3 regions of the Cupriavidus sp. GA3-3 genome follow, and region 3 is predicted to be linked to each of the others. Evidence: predicted binding sites of a transcription regulator. Region 3 holds the regulator's gene; each other region holds the start of a gene.
The links. The regulator sigma-54, encoded in region 3, starts transcription at its own class of promoters, with help from an activator protein. The targets are predictions, from matches to a motif close to TGGCANGNAANCTGCTTT.

Region 1: the regulator sigma-54 is predicted to act here: its motif matches at 2,252-2,269, upstream of C265_RS14275 (circularly permuted type 2 ATP-grasp protein).
Region 2: the regulator sigma-54 is predicted to act here: its motif matches at 2,062-2,079, upstream of C265_RS27610 (ammonium transporter).

The regions. Positions count from the first base shown of each region.
Region 1 is NZ_KB944478.1:101,481-106,236, forward strand. It holds gene C265_RS14270 (alpha-E domain-containing protein) at 1-484, opposite strand, end outside; gene C265_RS14275 (circularly permuted type 2 ATP-grasp protein) at 552-2,027, opposite strand; gene C265_RS14280 (gluconokinase) at 2,362-2,868, opposite strand; gene edd (phosphogluconate dehydratase) at 3,020-4,756, opposite strand, start outside.
Region 2 is NZ_KB944503.1:199,856-204,611, forward strand. It holds gene C265_RS27590 (phosphatase PAP2 family protein) at 1-97, shown strand, start outside; gene C265_RS27595 (CreA family protein) at 130-612, opposite strand; gene C265_RS27600 (acyl-CoA thioesterase) at 624-1,109, opposite strand; gene C265_RS27605 (HU family DNA-binding protein) at 1,320-1,601, opposite strand; gene C265_RS27610 (ammonium transporter) at 2,111-3,313, shown strand; gene C265_RS27615 (mechanosensitive ion channel family protein) at 3,527-4,381, shown strand; gene C265_RS27620 (Bcr/CflA family multidrug efflux MFS transporter) at 4,401-4,756, opposite strand, start outside.
Region 3 is NZ_KB944502.1:153,110-157,865, reverse strand. It holds gene hprK (HPr(Ser) kinase/phosphatase) at 1-683, opposite strand, end outside; gene ptsN (PTS IIA-like nitrogen regulatory protein PtsN) at 765-1,220, opposite strand; gene hpf (ribosome hibernation-promoting factor, HPF/YfiA family) at 1,677-2,027, opposite strand; gene C265_RS26195 (RNA polymerase factor sigma-54) at 2,076-3,557, opposite strand; gene lptB (LPS export ABC transporter ATP-binding protein) at 3,692-4,492, opposite strand; gene lptA (lipopolysaccharide transport periplasmic protein LptA) at 4,561-4,756, opposite strand, start outside.

The sequences.
Region 1 (4,756 bases), on a different contig from region 3:
TGAAGTGGAAGGCATCGTCCTTGAGCATGGTGCCGAACTGGACCCCGCGCGCCAGGTGCGAGCGGAACTTGACCCATTCGAAGAACGCCGACGGGTCCTCCTTCAGCACGCCGTCGGCGATCAGGCGCTGCACCTCCAGCCAGGTGGTGTTGACGGTCTCCCAGACCTCGGTGGTCAGCGAGCCGCGCACCGCGCGCGCATTCTCGCGCGCCGCACGCAGGCAGCTCATGATGGACGAGGCGTTGGTCATGTCGCGCACCATGAAGTCGATCACATCGTCGCGCGACAGCAGTCCGTACTTGTGGTCGAAGACATCGGTCAGCTCCGAGATATCGAGCATGGCCCACCAGCCCTGCTCGGCCACCTCGGCCGATTGCGGCAGGAGCGAGGTCTGGTAGTTGACGTCGAGCATGCGCGCGGTGTTCTCCGCGCGCTCGGTGTAGCGGGCCATCCAGAACAGGTGGTCGGCGGTGCGGCTCAGCATGTGGGCTCTCCTGGCGTGGCGGCGGTCGCCATGGCGGTCGTTGCGGCGGTCATCATGTGGTTCGCGTTCATCGTTCCAGCACCCAGGTGTCCTTGGTGCCGCCCCCTTGCGAGGAATTCACCACCAGCGAGCCCTCGCGCAGCGCCACGCGGGTCAGCCCGCCAGGCACCATGCGCACCTCCTTGCCCGACAGCACGAACGGGCGCAGGTCGATATGGCGCGGCGCGATGCCCGACTCCACATAGGTCGGGCAGGTCGACAGCGCCAGCGTCGGCTGCGCGATGTACTGCTCCGGGCGCGCCTTCACCACTTCGCGGAAGGCATCGATCTCGGCCCGCGTGGCGGCCGGGCCGACCAGCATGCCGTAGCCGCCGGCGCCGTGGGTCTCCTTGACCACCAGTTCTTCCATATGGTCCAGCACGTACTGCAGGTCGTCCGGGCGCCGGCACATATAGGTCGGCACGTTGCTGAGGATGGCCTCTTCGCCCAGGTAGAAGCGGATCATGTCGGGCACGTACGGATAGATCGACTTGTCGTCGGCCACGCCCGTGCCGATGGCGTTGCAGATGGTCACGTTGCCGGCGCGGTAGACCGACAGCAAGCCGGCCGCGCCCAGCGAGGAATCGTGGCGGAACACCAGCGGGTCGAGGAAGTCGTCGTCGACGCGGCGGTAGATCACGTCGACGCGCTGCGGGCCCTGCGTGGTGCGCATGAACAGGTGGTCGTCCTCGACGAAGAGATCGCTGCCTTCGACCAGTTCCACGCCCATCTGCTGCGCCAGGAAGGCATGCTCGAAGTAGGCCGAGTTGTACATGCCCGGCGTCAGCACCACCACGGTGGGATCGGCAATGGCCTGCGGCGACACCCCGCGCAGCATGTCGAGCAACAGGTCAGGATAGTGGGCCACCGGCGCCACGCGGTTGCGCGCGAACAGGTCCGGGAACAACCGCATCATCATCTTGCGGTTTTCCAGCATGTACGACACGCCCGAGGGCACGCGCAGGTTGTCTTCCAGCACGTAGAACTCGCCCTCGCCGGCGCGCACCACGTCGATGCCGGCCACGTGCGCATAGATGTCGTGCGGCACGTTGACGCCGAGCATCTCGGGCCGGTACTGGGCGTTGTTGTAGATCTGGTCGGGCGGGATCACGCCGGCGCGGATGATGTCCTGGCCGTGGTAGATATCGTGGACAAAGCGGTTGAGCGCGGCCACGCGCTGGCGCAGCCCTTTTTCCAGCAGCGCCCATTCGTTCGCCGGGAAGATGCGCGGGATCACGTCGAACGGAATGGTGCGTTCGGTGCCGCTGTTGGCTTCATCCTTGTCGCCGTAGACGGCAAAGGTAATGCCCACGCGCCGGAAGATCAGGTCGGCCTCGGCGCGCTTGTTGCCCATCGTGCCTTCAGACTGCCGCGCCAGCCAGTCAGCGAAATGCCGGTAATGCGGGCGCACCGCGCCTTCAGGCAACGCCTGCCCCGCCTGGATAACCCATTGCGCCCCGTCCGTGCGCCAGTCCAGCATCTCGTCGAAATACCGCCCCGCCATGATGGCCGTTCCTCCATGTCGCGGGCTTCCGGTGCTACCGCTTCACTGCGACTTCGTGGTCGCTACCGGCTGCCCTGGTTTTGCCCTGGCTTTCCCGTCCCCAGCCCGCCGCGCCTGCCCGTTCGGGACGCTCACGGCGATACTGTCGAGTCACTGGCCCTTTCAGCATACCCGTACCGGCGAAACCCGCAAGCTGGCGGGCGCCGGCCGGCACGGAAAGTGAACTAGCAAGATGTCTGCCAGCGCACGCAAAAGCGGCCGCCAGCCAGGCTGGCGGCCGCTTGCGGGCTGCACGGGAACGGGGCCGGCCGGAACGGTCGGCGAGGTCAGCAGGTCAGCGCGCCGCGCCGGCGCCCTGCGGCACCGTGGCCTGCAGGATGGTGGCGACCAGCGCCTCGGGCGACTGGCGGATGTCGAGCACCAGCGCGTCGCTGGGCTCTTCCAGCGTATCGAACTGGCTTTGCAGCAGGTCGGGGTTGAAGAAGTGTTCCGTGCGCGCGGACAGGCGCGTGCCGATCAGCGATGCATCGCCCTTCATGAAGACGAAGGTCACGCCGCCGTCGGGCGGGGTCAGCCGGTCGCGGTAGGCCTGGCGCAGTGCCGAGCAGGTGAACACATGGGTGCGGCCTTCGGCCCGGGCCGCGTCGATGGCGGCGCGCATGGCCGCCAGCCATGGCCAGCGGTCTTCGTCGGTCAGCGGGACGCCAGCGTGCATCTTGGCCTTGTTGGCGTCGCTGTGGAATGCATCGGCGTCATGGAAGCCGCAGCCCAGTCGCTGCGCCAGCAACTGGCCGACCGTGGTCTTGCCGCTGCCGGAAACGCCCATCAGGATATAGATCATGTCTGCTCCGTCGGTCTTGGTATCGGATGGTGTCGCCATCCTTGTCTGTCCTTGTCGGTCCAGCTGGACGTCCTTGCGGCGGCGCAAAGACGTCCGGGGGGGCGCTGCCGCCCCGCAGGGAACTTCAGGGGAAAATCGGCCTCAGGCCTGGCTATTGTGCGACGGTTTGCGCCGCTGCGGTACGTTGGCGCCCGCCTGCGCCGGCCCCAACATCCGCCTCGGACAGGTCAAGTGCGCTGCCGCCCTCTTCCGCGATGCGCGCGTGGCGCCGGAACAGGCCGAACAGGCCGCGCCCCAGGCTGAATTGCGCGAAATCGTCGTCCGGCGCCGCGGCCAGCTCGCGCGCCGCGAATTCACGTTCGTCGCCCAGCCACTGCAGCGTGCCGGCAACGGCATCGACACGGATGCGGTCGCCGTCGCGCACGCGCGCGAGCGCGCCGCCGGCCAGCGCCTCGGGGCCAACGTGGATCACCGCCGGCACCTTGCCCGACGCGCCGGACATGCGGCCGTCGGTCACCAGCGCCACCTTGTGGCCGGCGTCCTGCAGCGCGCCCAGCACCGGGGTCAGGCGGTGCAGCTCGGGCATGCCGTTGGCGTTCGGCCCCTGGAAACGCACCACCGCGACCAGGTCGCCGGTCAGCTCGCCCGCATCGAAGGCCGCCTGCAGCGCCTCCTGCGCATCGAACACCCGCACCGGGGCTTCGACCACGCGGTGCTCCGGCGCCACCGCCGAGACCTTGATCACGCCGCGGCCCAGGTTGCCCTGCATCAGCCGCAACCCGCCCTCGGCCGAGAAAGGCTCCGCGACCGTCGCCAGCACCTGCGCGTCGCCGCTGTGCGCCGCGCCGTCGCGCCAGCGCAGCACGCCGTCGGCCATCACCGGCTCCTGCGCATAGCGGGCCAGCCCGGGGCCGGCCACGGTCTGCACGTCCTCATGCAGCAGGCCGGCCTGCAGCAGTTCGCGGATGACGAAACCGGCGCCGCCCGCGGCATGGAAGTGGTTCACATCGGCCGAGCCGTTCGGGTAGACGCGCGCCAGCAGCGGCGTGATGCGCGACAGCAGATCGAAATCGTTCCAGTCGATGACGATGCCCGCGGCGCGCGCCATCGCCACCAGGTGGATGGTGTGGTTGGTGGAGCCGCCGGTCGCCAGCAGGCCGACCATGGCGTTGGCAATGGCGCGCTCGTCGACGATGCGCGCCAGCGGCAGGTATTCGTCGCCGCGCGCGCGCAGGGCGATCGCGCGTTGCGCGGCCGCCGCGGTCAGCGCATCGCGCAGGCCGCTGTCCGGGTGCACGAAGGCCGCGCCCGGCAGGTGCAGGCCCATGATTTCCATCAGGAACTGGTTGCTGTTGGCGGTGCCGTAGAAGGTGCAGGTGCCGGCGCCGTGGTAGGCCTGGCATTCGGCTTCGAGCAGCGCATCGCGCCCGACCTGGCCGGTGGCGTAGAGCTGGCGCACGCGCGCCTTCTCCTTGTTGGGCAGCCCGCTGGCCATCGGGCCCGCCGGCACGAACACCATCGGCAGGTGGCCGAACTGCAGCGCGCCCATCAGCAGGCCGGGCACGATCTTGTCGCACACGCCCAGCATCAGCGCCGCATCAAAGGTGTTGTGCGACAGCGCCACCGCGGTGCCCATCGCAATCGCATCGCGCGAGAACAGCGACAGCTCCATGCCCGGGTTGCCCTGCGTGATGCCGTCGCACATCGCCGGCACGCCGCCCGCCACCTGCGCCACCGCGCCCACCGCGCGCGCGGCCTCGCGGATCACGGCGGGGTAGCGCTCGTACGGCTGGTGCGCCGACAGCATGTCGTTGTACGCGGTGACGATGCCCAGGTTGGGGGCATGGTCGACGCGCAGCTTCAGCTTGTCGTTGGCCGGCAATGCGGC
Region 2 (4,756 bases), on a different contig from region 3:
CCTGGACCGCGCCCGCCGCGAAGTGGCGGCGGCACGCGCCAGCGGCGCGCGCCCGTCGCGCGACTGCCAGGCGGAGAGCGCGGCGCTGGCGCCCTGATCCACCAGGTGCCGGGGCCGGCTGCTGCAGGGTTACTTCACCGGGATAACCGTGCCGGCCGGCACCGGCACGGCGGTGACGCTGTTCTGCGGGCTGCCGCTGACAATGCGGTCGGAGTACGTCAGGTACACCAGCGTATTGCGCTTGCGGTCGACCGCGCGCACGACATGCAGGGCCTTGAACAGGATCGACATGCGTTCGGAGAAGACGTTGTCCTGTTGCCGGATCGGCCCCTTGAAGGCAATCGTGGCCACCTGCCGGCAGGCGATCGATGCCTCCGGCGGGTCTTCGGCCATGCCCAGCTGGCCCTTGATGCCGCCCGTGCGGGCGCGCGACACATAGCAGGTCACGCCGTCCACCTGGGGGTCGTCATAGGCTTCGATCACGACCTTGTCGGAGCCGGTCATGCGGAAATTGGTACTGACGCTGCCGATCTCCTCGGCGTGGGCGCCCGAGGCGGCCGTCAGACAGACGACGGCCAGGACCGTGCGGATGCGATTGCAGTAGCGCTTCATGGCGGGGGTATTCAGGTCACCGACGACTTGATGTCGTCGTGGCGCTTTTCCATTTCCTGGCGCAGCGCGCGGCGCTGCTGGGCGGCGGCAAAGCGCTGGCGCTCCACCTCGTCGCGCGGCTCCAGCGGCGGCACCTCGGCCGGCGTGCCGTTGTCGTCCACGGCCACCATGGTGAAGTAGCAGCTGTTGGTATGGCGCACCAGCTTGCTGCGGATATTTTCCGTCACCACCTTGATGCCGATTTCCATCGAGCTGCGGCCGGTGAAGTTGACCGAGGCCAGGAAGGTCACCAGCTCGCCCACGTGGATCGGCTGGCGAAACACCACCTGGTCGACCGACAGCGTTACCACGTAGCGGCCGGCGTAGCGGCTGGCGCACGCATAGGCAACCATGTCCAGGTACTTGAGGATGGTGCCGCCGTGGACGTTGCCGGAGAAGTTGGCCATGTCCGGCGTCATCAGCACGGTCATGGAAAGCTGGTGGGACAGATCGTTCATGATGCGGGTACGGATTGCGGGGGCGGGATTTCTGGGGCGAACCTGCGACGGCGGCATTGCCTGACTGCACGCCGGAACGCTGGCGCCGGCAGTTTAACCCGGATCGTGCCCGCCGTTGCCGGCTGCAGCCCGGTACCGGCAGGCGTGGCCGTGCCAGGCAACAAAAAAGCGGCCTGCAAGGCCGCTTTTCACGCTGTGGACGCAAACTGCTTACTTCTTCTTGTTCACCGCGTCCTTGAAACCCTGCCCGGCAGAGAACTTGACCGTCTTGGCGGCCGGGATCTTGATGGTTTCACCGGTGCGCGGATTGCGGCCGGTGCGGGCGGCGCGTTTGCCGGCGCTGAAGCTGCCAAAGCCCACCAGCGTCACCGAATCGCCCTTTGCCACTGCCTTCTTGATACTGTCCAGCGCTGCGTTGAGCGCGCGCTCGGCGGCGGCATTGCTCAGTTCTGCTTCCGCGGCGATGGCCGATACCAGTTCACCTTTATTCATGGCTGATTTCCCTTGTTGGTCGTCGTCACCGATGTGCGTGCCTCGCGGCAAAGCCATCGATCGGCGCAGTCTAATCTGCCCGTCGCGCGTAGAGCAATCCCCAGTGGCACCAATGCGACAAAAAAACCCGCAAATCCTTGATTGAGGCCGGTTAGCGGGCAATTTTCCACGCTTTTCCCGCTTGCCAGAAGCCGGCTTTGCCGGGCCGTCCCGCAGCGCGGCAACGCCAGACCGGCCCGCGCGTGGGGCAAACCAGCAGCATAGGATAGATTCCCACAAATGGGGCGCCGCACCATAACGGTTCAGCCCGCGCCGCCGTTTCGCGCCATTTTGGCGCATCTGCACTATCACGGCGATGCCAGCGGCAACGCTACCAGCAGCGCCCGCCCCTGCCTGCGCGCGGCATTCCGGTGCGGTTTTACCCGACAAGGTGCACATGGCACCAGGATGCGGCCGTTGCTGGAATGCTTTTTGCGTACTCACGCTCCCATTTTGAGCATGAGGTCACTATGGACGACTGGAAGACCGGCACCGACGCCCTGTTTATCCTGCTAGGCGCCATCATGGTGCTGGCCATGCACGCCGGCTTCGCCTTCCTGGAACTGGGCACGGTGCGCAAGAAGAACCAGGTCAACGCACTGGTAAAGATCCTGGTGGATTTTGCAGTTTCGACCATCGCCTATTTCTTTATCGGCTACACCATTGCCTACGGCGTGCAATTCATGTCCGGGGCCGAAACGCTGGCGCAGAAAAACGGTTACGAACTGGTCAAGTTCTTTTTCCTGGCGACATTTGCCGCGGCCATTCCTGCGATTATCTCGGGCGGTATTGCCGAGCGTTCACGCTTCAACCCGCAACTGGTCGCCACCTTCGTGCTGGTAGGTTTTGTCTATCCGTTCTTCGAAGGCATCGCCTGGAACCAGCGCTATGGTGTGCAGGACTGGATTACGCGCGTGGCCGGCGCGCCATTCCATGACTTCGCCGGCTCGGTGGTGGTGCATGCGCTGGGCGGCTGGATCGCGCTGCCCGCGGTGCTGCTGCTGGGCGCACGGCGCGGGCGCTACCAGAAGGACGGCCGCATCAGCGCCCATCCGCCCTCAAACATCCCGTTCCTGGCGCTAGGCGCCTGGGTGCTGGCGGTGGGCTGGTTCGGCTTCAACGTCATGAGCGCGCAGACGGTCGACAAGGTCAGCGGCCTGGTGGCAATCAACTCGCTGATGGCAATGGCCGGCGGCACGCTGGCGGCCTGGGCGGCCGGACGCAACGACCCGGGCTTTGCCTACAACGGGCCGCTGGCCGGACTGGTGGCGGTGTGCGCTGGCTCGGACCTGATGCACCCGCTCGGCGCGCTGATCACCGGCGCGGTGGCCGGCGCGCTCTTTGTCTATATGTTCACGCTGGCGCAGAACAAATGGCATATCGATGACGTGCTCGGCGTGTGGCCTCTGCACGGGCTGTGCGGCGCCTGGGGCGGCATTGCCGCGGGCATCTTCGGGGCCAGGACGCTGGGCGGGTTGGGCGGTGTGTCGCTGGGCGCGCAGGCGATCGGCACCGTGCTTGGCATCGTGGTGGCGCTGGCCGGGGGCACCCTGGTATATGGCGCGCTGAAGAAGCTGGTGGGCATCCGGCTCGATGCCGAAGGCGAATTCAACGGAGCGGACCTGACCTTGCACCGGATTTCGGCAACGCCGGAACGGGAAACCAACTGGTAATGGCGTGCGGGCCGTCCTGATTTAAATAGACAAGCTGCGCAAGGCAGCTTGTCTTAACAATAATTTGCTTGCACTTCCGGTACGGCGTCTCAATAATTGCCGTGCCCATGTATTGCGCCGCAACAGCGCGCAGGGCTAGCACATTGCTGCCGGCTGAATCGGGGGATGTTGTGCCGGCGGCCGGCCGGACACCAACATGAAAGGACTACGCCGATGGATGCCACTACCTTCGATAACCTCAAGGCCCTGGTCGTCACCTACGCGACAGAATTCGGGGTCAAGATCCTGGCAGCCCTTGCCTTCTGGGTCATCGGCCGCTGGCTGATCCACTTTGTCGTGCGCATGGTGCAGAACGCGCTCGGCAAGCAGAAGGTCGATCCCACGCTGCTGCGCTATGTCGGCTCGATCGTCACCGTGACGCTGAACGTGGTGCTGGTGATCGGCATCCTTGGCTACTTCGGCATCCAGACCACGACCTTCGCCGCACTGATCGCCGCCGCTGGCGTGGCCATCGGCATGGCCTGGTCGGGGTTGATGGCGAACTTCGCTGCCGGTGCGTTCCTGGTGGTGCTGCGCCCGTTCAAGGTGGGAGACTTCGTGACGATCGGCGGCGTGACCGGCACGGTGCGCGAGATCGGCCTGTTCGCGACCTCGCTCGACACACCGGACAATGTGCAGACCGTGGTCGGCAACAACAAGATCTTCAGCGATACCATCCAGAACTTCACGGCCAACCCGTACCGGCGCGTGGAACTGAAAGCGCAGCTTGCCGGCAGCACCGACACCGCCCATGCGGCAGCGCTGCTGAAGGCCCGCATCGCGGAGATCCCCAACGTGCTGGCCGAGCCCCCGGTCGATGTCGAGATCCTGGAGTTCACGCTGGTCGGCCCGGTGCTGGCGGTGCGTCCGTACTGCCACAACGACCACTACTGGCAAGTCTATTTCGATACCAACCGCATCATCCGCGAGAGCTTCGGCCAGGCCGGCTATGCCGCACCAATGCCGGCGCAGATGGTGGTGGTGCAACAGGCTTTGGCGCAGCAGGCCGCCGCGCAACAGGCTGCCTGACGACGGCTCGCAGACGGTATCAGCGGGGGCCTGAGCGCCCGTAGTATCGCATCAGCACCGCGCCCGCGCCGCAGGCCGCCATCACCACGCCCAGCGGCAGCGCGGTGCCGTCGCGCCACAGGCTGACTGCCGCGCCGCCCAGCGTCCCGAGTGAAAACTGCAGCGTGCCCATCAGCGCCGAAGCCGTGCCGGCGCGATGGCCCTGATGGGCGAGCGCCAGTGCCGACGCATTCGGCGATACGCAGCCGAGCGCGCCGATAAAGACGAAAAAGCCCGCCAGCAGCACCGGCAGCACCGCCACGCCTGCAAGCGCGGCAACAGCCAGCGCCAGGCCCGCTGCACAGGCAGCCAGCAGCGCGCCCCCGAGCACCTGAT
Region 3 (4,756 bases):
ACCGCGGTCTCACCGAAGATGGTCTTGATGTCGAGCAGGCCCAGACCGCGTACTTCAAGCAGGTTCTGCAGCAGCGGCGGGCAGCGGCCTTCAATGAAATCCGGCCCCAGGCGCACGAAGTCCACGGCATCATCGGCCACCAGCCCGTGGCCGCGCGAGATCAGTTCCAGGCCCAGTTCGCTCTTGCCCAGGCCCGATTCGCCCATGATCAGCACGCCCATGCCCAGGATGTCGAGGAATACCCCGTGCATGGTCACGCGCGGCGCGGAGATACGCGACAGGTACAGGCGCAGGTGGTCGATCACCGCGGCCGACGACACCGGCGTGGTGAACAGCGGCGTGGACGAGCGCGTGCAGCGCAGTTCCAGGTCGGGCGGCGGCTCCATGCCGTCGGCGATCACCAGGAAGGGCGGCTCCAGCAGGATCAGCTCGCCCATCTGGCGCTTGCGGGTCTCGTCGTCCAGCCGCTGGTAATAAGTGATCTCGGGCTTGCCGAGCACCTGGATGCGGTTGGGGTGGATCAGGTTCAGGTGGCCCACCAGGTCGGCGGCGGAGGTGGCTTCGCGGGCGAACTCCACATCGAAGGCGCGATCCGCACCTTCCAGGCCGGCCACCCACGAGAGTTTGATGTCGGCTGCGTTGTCGTCGAAGATGGACTGGGAGGTGACGCCGGTGAGTTCCATGCGGTATGACTGGTGGGGCGGTTTGCGAAGCGCCTTGGCGCCTGCCCGGTCTGGTGCCGGCCCGCTTGAGGGATCAGGGGATCAGGGATGCCATGCGATCAGCAACTGATGGACGGCATCGGGCGTGGGCAGCGTGGCCAGCCCTTCACGCATGTCGCGGTCGGAAAGCAGTTGCGCGATTTCGGACAGGATTTCCAGGTGCTGCTGCGTAGCCTGTTCGGGCACCAGCAGGAAGATCAGCAGCGATACCGGCTTGCCATCGGGCGATTCGAACGGAATTGGTTCGGCCAGGCGCATGAACGCGGCCAGCGGCTGCTTCAGGCCCTTGATGCGGCCGTGCGGGATTGCCACGCCGGCGCCCAGGCCGGTGGATCCAAGCGACTCGCGCGCGAACAGGTTGTCCGTCACGATGGCGCGCGCCACACCATGGTTGTTCTCGAAGAGGAGCCCGGCCTGCTCGAACACACGCTTCTTGCTGGTGACGCTGACGTCGAGGGTGATGTTGCCGGGTGGCAGCAATTTGGCCAAACGATTCATGGGCGATGCGCAGGATTTCAGTTAGCGGGCGGACCGTTCCGCCGGGCAGTGGGCTGGCTCCGGCCTGCCGTTGGCCTGGCCGGAGGCGTCCGGCCCATTATAGAGCAGCGACTACTCCCGCATTGTGCAGCGCAACGGGGCAAGCCGGTGCAGAAAGATACATGGTGATGCAATGGTGCCTCCGCGGCGGGGAGCCGGTGCACCGGGGCGGGGCACGGCCAGGATTCCCTCTCTTTGTATGGCGCAGCATACACCTTGGCGCAGCGCTTGCGAACACCCTTGCTCATTCGGGTGAAAAGCATCGGCTCCGGCGCCACAGCCGGGCCGCGCCGCCAGTGCGGGCGCGGCATGCCGGCGGCAACCGGGAACGCGAGGGCGCAAAAAAGCCGCGCTTCTTGGCGCGGCTTGCCTGTTAGATCCTGATTCAGCAGCCCGCTGCGGGGCTGCCGGGCACGGTCATTGCTGCATTTGCGCTGCGGCCATCTGGTACTTGACCGCTTCGCGGTCGTGGCCTTGCACGCGATCCTTGTAGCGGATCACCTGACGGTCCAGCTTGTCGACGAGTGCGTCGATCGCTGCATACAGGTCTTCGTGATGCGCTTCGACAAAGATGTCCTTGCCCTTGAGATGTAGATTGATTTCCGCGTACTGACGCCGGTCCTTTTCCTTATGGTTGTCGACAGAGAGCAGCACACTAACGCCAATGACTTGATCGAAATGCCTGACGATTCGCTCCAGCTTCGTTTCCACGTACTCACGCAGAGGGGGCGTGATGTCCAGGTGGTGTCCACTGATCTTGAAGTTCATAGCGCTTCTCCTTCTGAAAGAGCCTCACCAGGCAGGCGGTGGGCTCGGCTACAAAGACTTGCGGAGATTGACTGCGGGGATCTTCAGGGCTTCGCGATACTTGGCAACGGTGCGGCGTGCGACAACGAAGCCTTGTTCGCCCAGCAGTTCGGCAATGCGACTGTCGGAAAGGGGATTCCTCGGGTCTTCGGCTCCTATCAGTTGCTTGATCAAGGCGCGGATGGCCGTTGACGAAGCCGCGCCACCGGTTTCGGTGGACACGTGGCTGCCGAAGAAGTACTTCAGTTCGAAAGTACCCATCGGCGTTGCCATATATTTATTGGTCGTCACCCGGGAGATGGTTGACTCGTGTAAACCCAGTGTATCGGCAATCTCCCGCAAAACCAAGGGGCGCATGGCGATTTCGCCGTGGCTGAAAAAGTTCTTTTGACGCTCGACAATGGCCTGCGAGACACGCAGGATTGTGTCGAACCTCTGCTGGATGTTCTTGATCAGCCAGCGCGCCTCTTGCAGCTTCTGCTGCAGCCCGGCGGTGCCGGACTCACCCTTTGCGCCACGCAGGATTTGCGCATACATGTCATTGATGCGCAGCCTCGGCATCACATCCGGATTGAGCTGCGCGATCCAGCCGCCGCCACCCTTGCGCACGAACACGTCCGGCACCACGAAGTCCGCCTCCGGGCGGCTGTATGCATGGCCGGGGTAGGGCGCCAGCGAGCGGATCAGTTCGTGTGCGGACTTCAGCGCCGCTTCATCCACCTGCAGCGCCTTCTTCAGCCGCGTGTAGTCGCGTACTGCGAGCAACTCCAGGTGGTTGGTCACGATGTTCAGGGCCAGTTCGCGCTGCGGGTGCGTCAGGCGCCGCAACTGCAGGGCCAGGCACTCGGCGGCGTTGCGCGCGCCCACGCCGGGCGGGTCGAAGCTCTGCAGCAGCGTGAGGATGGCGTGGACCTCCTCGATCTCGAACTCGAGTTCTTCCGGCAACTCCGTGCAGATCTCCTCAAGCGATGCGCTCAGGTAGCCATCGTCGTCGAGCGATTCGATCAGGAAGATGGCCAGGCCCTTGTCGCGCGCCGAGATCTTCAGCGGCGTGAGCTGTTCCATCAGGTACTCGCGCAGCGTGGGCTCGGCTTCGCGCAGCTGCATCGGCGTTTTTTCGTCCTCGTCGCCCTGGGGGCGGCGGGCAAAGTCGTCCAGGCTCCACTCGCTGCTGCCATAGTCGTCGCCGTTGCCGCTGTCGCCATAGCTGTCGTCGTCAGCCGCGCCGTCGGCGCGGGCCTCGCCATTGCCCTGCGGCTCTGCCGGCGCGGGCGCCGGTGCGCTCTGCAGGTTGACCGAGCCGTCGGCCGCCACGCGCAGCGGGCTTTCGATCCAGTCGTTCTCGCGTTCGAGCAGAGGGTTTTCCGTCAGTGCCTGTTCGACCTCTTGCTGCAGTTCCAGCGTGGAAAGCTGCAGCAGCCGGATCGACTGCTGCAGTTGCGGGGTCAGGGCCAGATGCTGGGAAAGGCGGAGCTGTAGCGACGGTTTCATGCGACCTATTCTATGCGCATCTTTCCGTTGTTGGAACGGAAATTGCTATCGCTTATGCGGTCTGATCGCTGCTGGCTGTGGTAGGCCCACGTGCGCCCGCGAATAGGCCTGCCGCTCCATGGCAGGCCGCTGCATCACATGCGGAAGTTCTCGCCCAGGTAGACGCGCCGCACTGCGTCATTGGCGATGATTTCCTCGGGCTGGCCCGCGGCCAGCACCGTGCCTTCGCTGATGATGTAGGCGTGGTCGCAGATGCCGAGCGTCTCGCGCACGTTGTGGTCGGTGATCAGCACGCCGATATTGCGTGCCTTGAGGAAGCTGACGATGCGCTGGATCTCGCCCACGGCGATCGGGTCCACGCCGGCGAAGGGTTCGTCCAGCAGGATGAAGCGCGGCGACGACGCCAGCGCGCGCGCGATTTCCACGCGGCGGCGCTCGCCGCCCGACAGCGACAGCGCCGGGTTGTTGCGCAGGTGCGCGATCTGCAGGTCGTCGAGCAGCGAATCCAGGCGGCGCTCGATCTCGGCCTTGGGCAGCGGCTTGCCGTTGCTCACCTGCAGCTCCAGCACCGCGCGGATGTTCTCTTCGACGTTGAGCTTGCGGAATACCGAGGCTTCCTGCGGCAGGTACGACAGCCCCATGCGCGCGCGCTCGTGGATCGGCAGGCCGCTGATGTGGTCGCCGTCGAGCACGATATCGCCTTCGTCCAGCGCCACCAGGCCCACGATCATGTAGAAGGAGGTGGTCTTGCCCGCGCCGTTGGGCCCGAGCAGGCCAACCACCTCGCCGCTCTTCACGTCGAGCGAGACGTCCTTGACCACCGTGCGCGAGCCATAGCGTTTCTTCAGGTGGCGCACGACCAGCGTGCTGCCGCCGGCAAGGACGGTGGAGGCTTCGACGGAAGGCTTGTCGGCGATGGTTGCGGTATCGGTCATTGGCACAGTCTGGCGTTCAGGCGTTTCTGGCGCCGGCCGCATGCGATGCACGCAGCCGGCGCCAGGCGTCAGGGTTTGTTGGCAGGCGCGGGCGCCGGCTTCAGGTCCAGCGGCGAGCCGCCGCTGCCCGTGGCGCCGGCCTTCTGGTCCTGGCGCGGCGACAGCACCGCGCGCACGCGGCCGGACGGATTGGCGGCCGCGGCATCGCCGCTACCGCCGCCGGCAGCCGTGTAGAACTCCTTGCGGCTGTCGTAGGTCAGCACC